Regions from separate parts of the Amycolatopsis sp. NPDC057786 genome, predicted to be linked through region 3. Evidence: riboswitches for the same ligand, from Rfam matches in the RefSeq annotation. Region 3 holds a riboswitch; each other region holds the start of a gene.
The links. Region 3 has a riboswitch for S-adenosylmethionine ahead of thrC (threonine synthase). Riboswitches for the same ligand answer to the same signal wherever they lie in the genome.

Region 1 (4,570 bases), on a different contig from region 3:
CTTCTTGGGCAGCGGTGGCGACGGTGGCGCCGTTTCGGGCTCAGTACTCACCGCCCTATTGTCCACTGAGCGTGTTCAGGACTCCTCGGCGGCCGTCTTCGGCCTGCGCAGCAGGGCCGCGAACGCCCCGGCGAGCACGACCAGCGACGAAAGCACGAGCGCGAGCTGTCCTTGGGCGAGCACGACCGCGCAGAGCACGAACGCCGCGGCCACGACCAGCACCAGCACGCTGCGCTCCAGCCAGGCGAGCCCGGCAAGGCCGAGCGTCAGCAGGATCGCGCTCCGGGTGTCGCCGTCGAGTTCGAGTTCCCAGTAAGCGACCAGATCCGCCAGCACGATGACGACCAGTCCGCCGAGCGCGATCGCGGCGACCTTCCACCAGCGCAGGGTCTTCGTCCGGAAGGCGTAGAACAGCACCGTGCCGAAGTAGACCGCGAGGACGGCGAACAGCCAGCCGTCGTTCCGGCCGGCGATGTCGAACGGCATGTCCAGCGCGGCCGCGGTCTCGCGGCTCATCTCCACACCGTGGAAGCCCACGTACCCGAACGAATGTCGTTCACCGGCGGGCGCGTAGGCGAACCAGCCCCCGGACCACATCCCGCCGAAAGCCACCACCAGCAGCTGAGCGAACCCCAGCAACGCCAGCGGAAACCAGTAACGCGGTCGCTCGTTCCCCATGCGGGGTGAGGGTAGTGGGTCAGGCGCAGAACGGGGGAAGCTCCCGCGGATCGTTCTCCGGCACCCAGCGGCCCTCCGGCTTCTCGTACCGCCAGCGCGCCCCGCGGGCGACGATCTGGCGCAGCGCCAGGACGAGCCGGTCCACATGCTCGGTGGTGCTGCCGAGCCCGAGGCTGACCCGCACGGCCTGCTGCCCCGTCGAACCGGCCACGGCGATCAGCCGCTTCGTCGCCACGTGTGCGCAGAACGCGCCGTCCCGCACGCCGATGCCGTACTCCGCGGAAAGCACCGCTGCGAGCCAGCCCGGGTCGAAGCCGTCGACGACGAAGCTGAGCGTGCCGACCCGGTCGACCGGCGCGTCGAACAGCCGCAGTTCGGCGAATCCGGGGATCGCGGCGAGGCCGCGACGCAGGCGCGCCAGCAGTTCCTCCTCGTGGGCGACGATCCCGTCCCAGTTCGCGGCCAGGGTCTCGCAGGCGACGCCGAGCGCGTAGACGCCGACGGTGTTGGGCGAACCGGCTTCGTGCCGCTCGGGACCGGAGTTCCAGACCACGGAGTCACGAGTGACGAGTTTCGTCGCGCCGCCACCGGCGAGGTACGGCTGAGCCGCGCGCAGCCAGTCGGCGCGGCCGATCAGCGCGCCGGCCCCGAAAGGCGCGTACAACTTGTGCCCCGACAGCGCGACGTAGTCGACGTCCAGTTCGCGCACCGAGATCTTCCGGTGCGGCGCGAGCTGTGCCGCGTCGAGCGCGATCCGGGCGCCGTGCCGCCGTGCGACGGCCGCGATCTCCTTGACGGGCAACAGTTCCCCGGTCACGTTGGACGCACCGGTGAGCACCACGAGCCGCGGTCCCTGCGGGCAGTCCGCGAGCGCTTCGTCCACAGCGGACACCGCGGCGAGACGGGTCCGCGGGGTTTCGATCCGGCGGACGTTCGGTCCCTTCCACGGCAGCAGCGCGGCGTGGTGCTCGGTGTCGAACACGACGACGGACGTGTGCTTCGGCAGGCTGCGCGCGAGAAGGTTGAAGGAATCGGTGGTGTTGCGGGTGAACACGACGGTGTCGGTCGATCGCGCGTCCACGAAATCGCGCAGGATTCCGCGCGTGCGCTCGTAAAGCTTGGTCGAGACCTGCGAAGCGAACCCGGCGCCGCGGTGCACGCTGGCGTACCACGGCAGGAATTCGTCGACCGCGGAACGGACCTTGTCCAGACAGGGGGCGCTCGCCGCGTGATCGAGGTTGGCGTAGCCGATGTCGCCGCCGGTGACCAGCGGAACCCGCAGTTCGGCACCCGCGACCGCCGGGATTTGGTGCGTGGCAACGGTTTCAGCGGAAACGGTGCGTTCGAGAGCGAGGGTCATCGTCATCCTCCGGGTCAGGGGACCCGACGAGGATCCCGCGCTTGCCCGTCGCACCACGCGACGAGCCAGGTCCTCACCCGGGGCACCCCACCGCGGTAGGAGGGTTGCCGGTCAGCTAGCCGGGGCTTGACGCTGACACTCGTGACCTAGGAACGAAGTTAGCGGATGGGCGGGCGATCGAGCCAGCCCTCGTCCGCATCTTGAGACGCCGCTCACGTGTTCCGCAAGCGGGAAGAACCGCTGCCCGGCGCCGCGCCGCGCCGGGCAACGGCAGGTCAGACCCGGAATCGGCCGGGCAGCGGGACGGTCGCGCGGGAGGAGATCTCGGTCGCGGTCCCCGAGTACTGATCGGTGCCCGCGGTGAACTGCCAGCCGCCGAAGGTCTTGCCGTCGACGGCCTCGCCGTAGGCCTCGGCGATCTTGGTCGAGACCTCGTCGTAGGACAGGCCGTTCCAGTTGCCCGCGCCGACCCCGAAGTCGCGCGAGTCGCCGCCCTGCGCGGCGGCCGCGGGCAGGGTCCACAGGGTGAAGTGCACGTGGGCGCCGGTGCTGCTGCCACCACAGGGCAGCGCGTTGCCGGTCCGGCCGAGAGCGTCGCCCGTGGCGACCTTCTGGCCGTCGATGACCGAAATCCCCTCCAGGTGGTAGTACCCGGTCCGCCAGCCGCCGTCGTGGTCGACGGTCACCCAGTCGCCGCCGGAACAGTGCTGGATCCGGACCGTGCCGGCCAACGGGGCGCGAACGGTCTTGTCCCCGGGGCTGAAGTCGATGGCGTTCTTCACCCCGGACGTCCCGTTGTCCGAGTGGATCCCCGCCGAGTAGACCGACTGGCCCGCGTCGAAGGGCAGCCCGAAGGCGGGAAAGGCCCCGGCCGCGGTCGCCGTCGGAGCGGCGAGAACCACTCCGACGAGTGCGGCAGTGACCCCCAGACCGGCGAACCGCACAGGAAGTTTCGTCACCTTGCGTACTCCTTACCCCGTGACACTCACCCATTCGATGGAGTCGATTGCGGGGAAAGTAATCCAAAAGGAGTACAAAAGGGAAGAAGTTTCTGAGATCAACCGACGAACAGCTGGTGCCGGTTCGTGACCTACTGGCCGGATTCGCCCTTCCACCTGGCGAGGCGCCCCGCACGGTCGACGGCCCGCAGGCGTCGTTCGGCCGCGTCACGGGCCTCGACGGTGGTCACGACGAGTAACTGGTCGCGTTCCTGGAGCCTGGTGTTCTTGTTCGGCGTGAAGCCGGAGCCGTCGCGGACGAGGAGGCTGATCGTCGCCCCCACCGGCAGCCGCAGTTCGGCCAGGTAGACGCCGTGCATCTTCGATCCGGTGTTGATCCGGACCTGCAGGAGTTCCGCGCCCATCTCGTCGAGCGGCGCGGAGTCGACGTCGATCTCGTGCGCCTGGGCATGCTGCGCGAGCCCGAGCACTCTCGCGAGCGGGGTCAGCGTCGCCCCTTGGAGCAGCGTCAGCACGATGACCAGCACGAACACCGCGTCGACCAGCTCCTGCGCGCCCGGCACGCCGGACGACAGCGGGATCAGCGCGAGCACGATCGGGACCGCCCCGCGCAGCCCGGCCCAGGACAGGAACACCTGTTCTCGCCAGGGGATCTTGAACGGCAGCGCCGACAGCAGCACCGACAGCGGGCGCGCGAGCAGCAGCACGACCGCACCCGCGACCAGGCCTTGGACCAGGCTTTCGAAGATCCTGCTCGGCGAGGCGAACAAGCCGAGCAGCACGAACAGGCCGATCTGCGCGAGCCAGCCGAGCCCTTCGGCGAAGGACAGCGTGTCCGAGCGGTGCGGCAGCTTCGAGTTCCCCAGCACCAGGGCCGCGACGTAGGTGGCGAGCAGGCCCGACGCGTGGGCGAGCTGCCCGCTCGAATACGCCACGACACACACCGCGACCGTGGCCAGCGGGTACAGGCCGGTGGCGGGAAGCGCCGCCCTGCGCAGCGCGAACGCGCCGCCCCAGCCGAAGGCCAGGCCGATCACCAGCCCGGCGGCGAGTTCGTAGACCACCAGCAGCGGCAGCGACCAGTCGATGGTCGTCCCCTCGGCGAGGACGACGACGGCGATGTAGGCCGGGGCGTCGTTGATCCCCGACTCGATCTCCAGCGCGCCGACGAGCCGCTTGCCGATCCCCGCGGATCTCAGCACCGAGAAGACCGCGGCGGCGTCGGTCGAGGCCAGTACCGCGCCCCACAGCAACGCCATCCGCCAGTCCAGGCCCAGCAACCAGTGCAGGGCGGCGCCGGTGACCGCGATACTCACCACCACGGCCACTGTGGACAGTGCGATTCCGATGCCCAGCGAGGGTTTCACGGCTGACCACCGGGTGGTGAGGCCACCTTCGGACAGGATCATCACCAGCGCGGCGAGGCCGAGCGACTGGGTGAGCTCGGGGTTGTCGTACTGGATGCCGAACCCGGCCTCGCCGAGCAGGACCCCCATCCCCAGGTACAGCAGCAGCGAAGGAAGGCCGACCCGGATCGACACCCGGACGGCGATCACGGCGACGAGCAGTACGG
Region 2 (4,570 bases), on a different contig from region 3:
ACCCCGAAGGACTTGCTCACCGACTCCAGGTTGACCAAGTTGGCCATGCCTCAGCCGATCCTTTCCAAAAGCTCGCACCACAAACGAATTAGTCGGTGTCCATCTCGGACACCCTCATGCGTGCACCCGAGGCGGCGACGGCCGCGGCGCGTCGTCGCCGCCGACCAGCCGGGCTCCGGGTACCGGACCGTGCGCGACGCGCACCGTGCGACAGACACCCGCGCCGGACAGCTCCGCGGCCACCTCGACGGCCGACTGGGCATCCGCGCACAGGAAGGCACAGGTCGGCCCGGATCCGGACACGGTGCCGGCGAGCGCGCCCGCGTTGACCCCCGCCCTCAACGTGCGGCGCAGCCCTGGACGCAACGAGACAGCGGCCGCCTGCAAATCATTGCCGAGAAGCAGCGCCAGCTGCCGTGGGTCGCCGGATGCCAGCGCCTCCACCACCGGAGTGTGCGAGCCGATTCGCGGCGGGCTGCCCTCTTCACGCAACTTGTCCAGCTCGCCGAACACCCGCGGAGTCGAAAGCCCACGCTGATCGAAGGCCAGGACCCAGTGGAAGGTGTGCCTCGACAAGACCGGCACCAGCTGCTCGCCTCGGCCGGTGCCCAGCGCCGTCCCGCCGTAGAGCGCGAAAGGAACATCGCTACCGAGCTTCGCGGCGATACCCGCCAGTTCATCCCGGGAGATGTCGAGTTTCCAAAGCGACGCGAGCCCCACCAGCGTCGCGGCCGCGTCGGCACTGCCACCGGCCATCCCACCCGCGACCGGGATGCCTTTGCGCAGCACGACTCTGACCTTGGACTCGCCGTCCGCCTTACCGACATGGGCCGCCAACGCCTGCGCCGCCTTCCAGGCGAGGTTGTTGGCTCCTGTCGGTACGGAACCTTCACCTTCGCCGTAGACCTCGACGCCCGGGTCCTCGGTGACCGCGACAGTCACCTCGTCGGTCAGCGAAAGCGCCTGGAACACGGTCACCAGCTCGTGGTAACCGTCCGGGCGTACGTCTCCGACCGACAGGTGCAGGTTGACCTTGGCGGGAACCCTGACGGTCACTGGGGGCGGTACGACGGCGAGCACGCGTCAAGCCTACGTGGCCGCTCCACTTGCGCTGTCACCAGGAGAAAGAGAATGGACGGGTCAAACACGAACGGGCCGCCCCGGACGAGGTTCGTCCTGAGCGGCCCGTTCGTGGAGAAATCAGGCGGCGACACCCTGCGGTCCGCGGACCGGATGGGTCACGTGGCCGCCACGTTCGGCGATCCAGGCGAGCGCCGCGTCCGCGCGCTCACCACGCACCCCGAGGCGGAACCGGCCGACCGGCGTGTCGCCGATCCGGGTCAGGCCGCCCCCGATGGTGGCGAGCTCGACGTCGAAGCGACCGGCCGCCTCCGGCAGCAGCGCACCGACCGAGGCGAAGCCGACGAGCACGACGTCCACCGCGCGGTCGTACTTCGAGGCCTGTGCCCGCCCGGTTTCGATGGCGGGAAGCAGCGCCTGCGCGGTCCGGCTGTTCGGGTCGGAGACCAGGTCGAGCACGGTTCCGCGTTCGATGATCGCGCCGGCCTCCAGAACCGCGACGTCGTCGCAGACACGGCGGACCACGCCGGCGTCGGGGGTCGTGAGCAGCACGGTGACGCCGAGCTCGGCGCGCGCCCGGTCGAGCACGGTCAGGACCGCACCGGACTCCTCGGGCTGCACGCCCGCGGTCGGGTCGTCGGCCAGGAGCACGGACGGCCCGGCAGCCAGAGCTTTGGCGATGGCCACCCGGCGCAGCTGCCCCGCCGACAGGTCGCCCGGTCGCTGCCCCGCACGAGGGGTGAGCCCGACCAGATCGAGCAGATTGCCGACCCGGGTGCGGCGCTGCGGCCCGTCAAGGCCGAGCTGCTCGAGCGGCGAAGCGATGTTGCCGGCAATGGTGCGTTCGGCGAGCAATTCCGGCTTGGTGCTCACGACTCCGACCTGGCGCCGGATTTCGCGGAGCCGACGTCCGTCGAGTGTCCCGGTGTTGAGGCCGTCGAGACGAACGACGCCTCGGTCGGGACGCTCCTGAAGACCGATGCACCGAGCGAGAGTCGATTTGCCGGAGCCCGCCGGACCGACGACTCCGAACAGCGAGCCGGCTTGGATGTCCACGCTCACATCGCGCAGTGCGACGACAGGGTTTCCGTTGAGGGGAAAGGACTTGGACAGGTTTTCGACAGTGATCACGAAGGGCTCCATGCACATGGGGCGCTGCATCTTTCGAGCGCGCCAACCGTCACCGAGTAACCGTCCGGGAACGGACGGAATCAGAGATAAGGGGAAAGACTCAGGCAGTAACGGTGGAGCGTCGACACGCACTTACCGTGCGGCGACCTTCATCGACGACACGTCGCCTGGTCAGCAGGAGCGGGTGGGTGACCCTGTTCATTAGGCACAGCCTCCATCGGTCCTGGCTGTAGCACCTGCCCTGTGGAGGGTGGTTGCTGCGACTTCGGCGAGCCAGGTCTCTCAGTCGCTCGGGATGGCTCATTGAGTAAAACCGATCCCACCGGATGAAAGCAAGCGCGTAGGCGCAGATCACACGTCCGGCCGCGTCCATCATACAGGATGGGTTGCCCATATTCTGAGATGCTCATGGATCTCTCAAGCTCTCAATTGGGGCGCTGCCTGCTAAGACGAGTCCGCCCTTGTCGAGAATCACGCGGCCGCACAGCCTCGGCCTGCCGCCGTTCGCGCGGCTTCGGTCACACCTGCGACAGGTGGTCAGCTCGCGGCCGCGGCGATCCGGGCGAACTGATGAACGTCCAGCTGCTCCCCGCGGGTCTTGGGGTCGATACCCGCCTTTTCGAGCAATTCCCCCGCGCGTTCGGCGGAACCGGCCCACGACGCCAACGCGGCACGCAAGGTCTTCCGCCGTTGCGAGAAGGCGGCGTCGACGACCGCGAACAACCGCTCCCGATCCACGGACGAGACCACGTCGCCCCGTTCGAACGCGACCAAGGCGGAGTCGACGTTCGGAACGGGCCAGAACACCGCCCGGGGCACCGCAGCGACCTTGCGCGTCTTCCCGTACCAGGCGAGCTTGACGCTGGGCACGCCGTAAGTCCGGCTTCCCGGCCCCGCCGCCATCCTGTCCGCGACTTCGGTCTGGACCATTACGAGACCGCTGGCCAGCGACGGCAGTTCGGCGAGCAGGTGGAGCACGACGGGAACGGCGACGTTGTACGGCAGGTTCGCGACGAGCGCCGTCGGCCGTGCGGGCAGATCGTCCGCGGTGATCCGCAATGCGTCCGCGCCGACGACCGTCAGCCTTTCGCCCCCGCCTCGTTCGGCCACGGTGCTCGGCAGCCGCCCCGCCAGGACAAGATCGATCTCGACCGCGACGACCTCGGCGCCGGTCGCGAGCAATCCGAGTGTCAGCGAGCCGAGGCCCGGCCCGACCTCCAGGACGACGTCCCCTTCACCAATCCCCGAGAGGTCGACGATGCGGCGCACAGTGTTGGGATCGTGCACGAAGTTCTGGCCGAGCTTCTTGGTCGGACGTACGTCCAGCTCGGCCGCCAGCGCCCTGATTTCCGCAGGACCGAGCAGTTCAGTCACCCGACGATCGTAACCAGGTCCGATAAGCCACGATTGGCCGGTGGACGACGTCGTACTCGATGGAGAAAAAGTCCGGCTGCGCGACTGGCGCCCGTCAGACCTCGAGCCTCTCCTCTACCTACTCGATCCCGCGCGGCCTTGGCACGAAACGAACGGGCCCTACTTCGGCACCCCGACCATGGCCGCCGCCGAATCCACGGCGCGCGAACTCACCACGATCAAGTCCGATCCGCCCGATCCTCGTACCAGCCTCGCCGTGTGCGATCTGAGGGACGGAAGACTGATCGGCCGGGTCAGCTGGTACTGGGAAAGCAGACAGACCGACTGGCGGCGGATGGGGCTGGTCATCTACGACGAGCGGTATTGGGGCGGCGGGTTCGGCACCGAGGCCTTGCGCATGTGGACGACCTACTTGTTCTCCCGCACCGACGCACTCCGCCTGGACTTCGCCACGTTCTCGGGTAACCCGGGAATGATCGCCGTCGGGCGACGGCTTGGCTTCATCGAGGAAGGCCGGTTCCGGCGCGCCCGCCGCTGGTCCGGCGGCGTCCACGACGCCGTCGTCTACGGGGTACTCCGCGAGGAGTGGGACCGGATGCATCACCAGGGGAAGGGGCCGGCCTGATCCCGCCCCAACCATCCGTACGGCTTTCCGAAGCGACACGCATCCCACTCAAGTGTGATCGGCGCAGGTTCGCGCCGCCGGAGCGTGATGATCATCCACCCGATCGATACCGTGCATTCGTTCGAATCTGCCTCGACAATCGAGGGATGACCAGCACAAACATTCCCAAGGCCTTCCCGCTCAACCTGCCGGAAGGTGACGCCGAACTGCTCCTCGACGAGTTGCAGACGCGGCTACGCGAAGGGCGACGTCTTGTCGCCGAAGTCGGCCAGATCCTGGCCGAGATCGAGTCACGTGGTGTCCGTGAGCTCTACGGACACAACTCGATCGCCGTCTTCTACGAACATGTGGCCCGGGTGC
Region 3 (4,570 bases):
GAGCACTTCACCCTTGTGTTCGCGCCAGAGCCACGAGACCTCTTCGCGGTCCTTCAACGCGTACGGCGTCATGAGAAGGCTCTGCACGATCGCGCCGGTTCCGAAGTAGACGATCGGCGGGACCCCGAGGCCCGTGACCGAATGGGCGTCCCACAGTGTGTAGGCGGCGATCGTGAGACCGGTCAGCAGTCCGTAGACCAGGCCTTTGCGGCGAGCGACACGATCGGCGGCGTCGGCGTGCTCCGGCGCCCGCCCGGTCCCGATCACCAGCACCCCGGCGACCACGAGGAACGCGCCCACCAGGCCGAGCACCCCCGGCCGCTCACCGAGCAGGACGACGGCCGCGAGCACCGAGATCAGCGGCCCGGTACCGCGGGCGACGGGATAGACGACGGAGAGATCGCCGACGGCGTAGCCCCGCTGGAGGACGATCCCGTAGGTGACGTGGAACACCGCCGTGACCACCGCGGCGACCAGCCAGGTCCACTGTGGACGTTGCGGCTCCACGGCCAGCGAGACGGCCATGACGGGGACGAGCAGGATCGCGGAGAGGCTGTAGTAAGCCCAGACGAACCGGGCTCCGCCACGACGGATCCGCTTGGCCGCGAGGTTCCAGCCCGCGTGGATGACGGCGGCGATGACGACGAAGGACAGGGCGGTGGCGTTCAAGACGGACCTTTCACGTTTTCCGCGCACGCGGAAAACACCGGTCCTCCAGGCTTTTGTCCCGTCAGATGAACGGCGGCGCTTCCGGCCCCGCCGATGGTGCCGCTCGGACCTGTCCCGTCTGCCCTGATTGTGTGTTTTGCTGAACAGGCAGGCGGCGGAACCCTAGGCACTACGCTCCGCACCGTACCTCACGCACCCGTCCCGAGGTGGCCGCGAGCCACCACTGGACGGCTGTTAAGCTTGCCTTTCACCGTCGTGTGGCATTCCGTCATGGAGGAAACCCGCGCGCTCTCACGAGCGGCAGGGCCGGTCACAGCGCGGCGATGAAACCACCGAGAGATTCAAGAGGAGCGCCCCCGTGGCCAACATCAAGTCGCAGATCAAGCGCATCACCACCAACGAGAAGGCGCGTCAGCGCAACCAGGCGATCCGGTCCTCGGTGAAGACCGCGATCCGCAAGTTCCGCGAGGCCGCCGACGCCGGCGACAAGGCCAAGGCCCTGGAGCTGCAGAAGGACGCGGCCAAGAAGCTGGACAAGGCTGTGACCAAGGGCGTTCTCCACGCCAACCAGGCCGCCAACAAGAAGTCCGCGCTGGCGAAGCGCGCGAACTCTCTCTGATCGGCTTTTGAAGGGCCCCGGCGACGCGAGTCTCCGGGGCCTTCGCCGTTTTCAGCGGCTTGTGCCGTGGGCGGCGACGACCTCCAGGACCGCGCGCTCCAGCGCGTACTCCGGGTTGGCCGCGACCCCCTTGACCTCGGCGTTGAGCCGGGCGACCACCCGCATCGCGGTGGCGAGCCCGTCCTGGCCCCAGCCGCGGGCCTGCCCCTGGGCCTTGCGCACCTTCCACGGCGGCATCCCCAGCTCACCCGCCATCTGGTTCGGGTTCCCGCGACCGGCACCGGACACCCGCGCGATCGTCCGGACGGCGTCGGCGAGGGCGTCCGCGACCAGCACGTGCGGTACGCCCAGCTGCATCGCCCAGCGCAGTGACTCCAGCGCCGCCGCCTTGTCACCGGCGACGGCCTTCTCCGCGACGGCGAACCCGTTCACGTCCGCGCGGCCCCGGTGGTAGCGCCGGACCGCCTGCTCGTCGACCGTTCCCCCGGCGTCCGCGACCAGCTGGGTCGCCGCCGACGACAGTTCACGCAGATCCGAGCCGACCGCGTCGATCAGCGCGAGCACGGCCGCACCGTCGATCTTCCCGCCGACCCGGCGGACTTCGTTGCGGACAAAGGATTCCCGCTCAGCGGGCTTGGTCAGTTTCGGGCATTCGACGACCTCCGCACCGGCCTTCTTCAAGGCGGCGGGAAGCCCCTTCGCGGCCTTGCTCCGGCCACCGCCGCTGTGCACGACTACGAGCACGATGCCGTCGGCGGGTGCCTTGATGTAGGCCATCACCCCGTCGGCGAGTTCCTGTGAGATGTCGTGCGCGGACTCGAGGACGATCACCCTCCCTTCGGCGAACAGGGAGGGGCTGACCATCTCCGCGAGCGCCGGGACTGTGAGGTCCGACACCCGGATCCGGGTGAGATCCGCCGTCGGATCGATCGCCTTGGCCGCGTCCGAGGCGCTGCGGACCGCGCGTTCGATCAGCAGCTCTTCCTCACCGAGAACCAGGACCAGCGGCGATGGGGCGGAAGCTTGCGTCGTCACGGTGACGATCCTCCCACTCCTCCTCTCGTGTGCTTTGTCCGGTGATGTGTTGCGGGCACTGTGGCCCCACCTGAGCCTCATGTCGTACGGTGTTGGCGAGGCGACGCGATCACGCGCGTGCCGACAATCGAATACCGCTCATCCAGAGGGGCAGAGGGAACGGCCCGATGAAGCCCCGGCAACCGGCGTCAGCCTGTCATCCCGCGATCGCGGGGTAGCTGACGAACACGGTGCCAATTCCGGCCCGCCATGGCGGGGCAGATGAGGAAAGGAACCTCGCGATGACCGCAACCCTCGGCACGACCTCCACCACCAAGACCCCGGATCTCGGACCGGCCGTCGAACTGGTGTCGAAGGAAGAGGGACACCGGCAGCCGCTCGCTCCCGAATTCGTATCCGCCGAGGACTTCTCGCCGCTCGAGGTCGCCTACGACTTCGGCCGCGTGCGCCGCGAGGACATCGAAGCCGGACCGAAGAACATCTGGCGCTACAAGAAACTCCTTCCCGTTCCCTCGAACGTCGAAGAGATCCCCAACACCGAGCCCGGCGCCACGCGGCTCATCCAGGCCGACAGGCTCGCGAAAGCCTTGGGCGTCAAGAAGGTCTGGGTCAAGGACGACACCGGCAATCCCACTCACTCGTTCAAGGACCGCGTGGTCGCCGTCGCTTTGGCGGCCGCGCGCGAGTTCGGGTTCGACGTGCTCGCCTGTCCCTCGACCGGCAACCTGGCCAACGCCGTCGCCGCCGCGGCGGCCCGCGCCGGCTGGCGGTCGGTCGTGCTGATCCCGAAGACCCTGGAACGCGCCAAGATCCTCACCACCGCCGTGTACGACGGTGACCTGATCGCGGTCGACGGCAACTACGACGACGTGAACCGGCTCGCCACCCAGCTCGCCGCCGAACAGGAGAGCTGGGCGTTCGTCAACGTGAACGTCCGGCCCTACTACTCGGAAGGCTCCAAGACGCTGGCCTTCGAGGTCGCCGAACAGCTCGGCTGGCGGCTTCCGTCCCAGATCGTGGTGCCGATCGCCTCCGGTTCCCAGCTCACCAAGGTGGACAAGGGTTTCCGCGAGTTCGGGCAGCTCGGCCTCGTCGACGAGACGCCGTACAAGGTGTTCGGCGCGCAGGCCACCGGCTGCTCCCCCGTCTCGGCGGCCTTCCGCGCGGGACACGACGTCGTCCAGCCGGTCAAGCCGGACACGATCGCCCGGTCGCTGGCGATCGGGAACCCGGCCGACGGTCCCTACGTCCTCGACGTGGTCAACCGCACCGGTGGCGCTATCGAAGACGTCACCGACGAAGAGGTCGTCGAAGGCATCCGGCTGCTCGCCCGCACCGAGGGCATCTTCACCGAGACCGCCGGCGGCGTCACCGTCGCGACGGCCAAGAAGCTCATCGAGACCGGGAAGCTCAACCCGGACGAGGAGATCGTCCTGCTGATCACCGGTGACGGCCTCAAGACCCTCGACGCCGTCGAGGACAAGATCGGCCCCAAGGCCACCGTCAGCGCCTCGGCCGACGCGGTCCGCGAGGCTCTAGGCATCTAGAAGCTCGGGGCATCTGAGTCCCTGCGGCCCGCCTCAGGAACGAGGCGGGCCTCGGGGCTCACCCCGGCGCACCAGTGCGAGACCTCGCGCGTCGGAGAGGACCGCGGTGTCGCCGTCCGTATCCGTCCTGGCGACCGAGGCGCCGACGGCCGCCAGATTGTCCATAGTGGACTTGTTCGGATGCCCGTAGGTGTTTCCGGCGCCGACGCTCACCAAGGCCGCCCGCGGCGCGACGGCGTTGAGGAAATCCGGTGCCGTGTAACGGCTTCCGTGATGCGGGACCTTCAGGATCTCGGCACGCAGTTCGGCGCCCTCGGCCATCAGGTCGGCTTGCGCGGCTAGCTCGATGTCGCCTGTCAGCAGCACCCTGCCAGCCGGGGTCCCGGCGCGCAGGACGACGGAACCGTTGTTGATCACCGTGCCGTCCTGTTCGCGGACCGATCGACCGGTGACATACCGCGGCCCCAGTACGTCCAGTGACAACCCCGGCCAGTCCAGCCGTTGCCCGATCTCCAGCTCCAGCAAGGGAATCCCACGGCGCGCGGTTTCGTCCGCGACCTGCTGCCACGCCCACGCGGGAGCCCGGCCGGGTCCGACGGCGACCGCCCCGACCGACCTGCCCTCGAAGACGGATACGAGACCGCCGATGTGGTCGGCGTGCAGATGACTCAGCACGATCAACGGCACCCGGTCGACGCCG

Region 1: another riboswitch for S-adenosylmethionine. It lies ahead of ACFVM3_RS30450 (aminotransferase class V-fold PLP-dependent enzyme); the one in region 3 lies ahead of thrC (threonine synthase).
Region 2: another riboswitch for S-adenosylmethionine. It lies ahead of ACFVM3_RS04560 (methionine ABC transporter ATP-binding protein); the one in region 3 lies ahead of thrC (threonine synthase).

The regions. Positions count from the first base shown of each region.
Region 1 is NZ_JBHVKW010000077.1:30,549-35,118, forward strand. Features, by position in the region: gene lspA (signal peptidase II) at 1-51, opposite strand, end outside; gene ACFVM3_RS30445 (hypothetical protein) at 76-678, opposite strand; gene ACFVM3_RS30450 (aminotransferase class V-fold PLP-dependent enzyme) at 698-2,038, opposite strand; SAM riboswitch class IV at 2,071-2,185, opposite strand; gene ACFVM3_RS30455 (M23 family metallopeptidase) at 2,314-2,997, opposite strand; gene ACFVM3_RS30460 (potassium/proton antiporter) at 3,129-4,570, opposite strand, start outside.
Region 2 is NZ_JBHVKW010000004.1:93,841-98,410, reverse strand. Features, by position in the region: gene ACFVM3_RS04570 (ATP-binding cassette domain-containing protein) at 1-47, opposite strand, end outside; gene ACFVM3_RS04565 (4-(cytidine 5'-diphospho)-2-C-methyl-D-erythritol kinase) at 115-1,080, opposite strand; gene ACFVM3_RS04560 (methionine ABC transporter ATP-binding protein) at 1,201-2,211, opposite strand; SAM riboswitch class I at 2,423-2,513, opposite strand; gene rsmA (16S rRNA (adenine(1518)-N(6)/adenine(1519)-N(6))-dimethyltransferase RsmA) at 2,749-3,585, opposite strand; gene ACFVM3_RS04550 (GNAT family N-acetyltransferase) at 3,626-4,210, shown strand; gene ACFVM3_RS04545 (DUF222 domain-containing protein) at 4,357-4,570, shown strand, end outside.
Region 3 is NZ_JBHVKW010000022.1:3,188-7,757, forward strand. Features, by position in the region: gene ACFVM3_RS14975 (EamA family transporter) at 1-669, opposite strand, end outside; gene rpsT (30S ribosomal protein S20) at 1,028-1,288, shown strand; gene holA (DNA polymerase III subunit delta) at 1,340-2,323, opposite strand; SAM riboswitch class I at 2,459-2,591, shown strand; gene thrC (threonine synthase) at 2,605-3,870, shown strand; gene ACFVM3_RS14995 (ComEC/Rec2 family competence protein) at 3,904-4,570, opposite strand, start outside.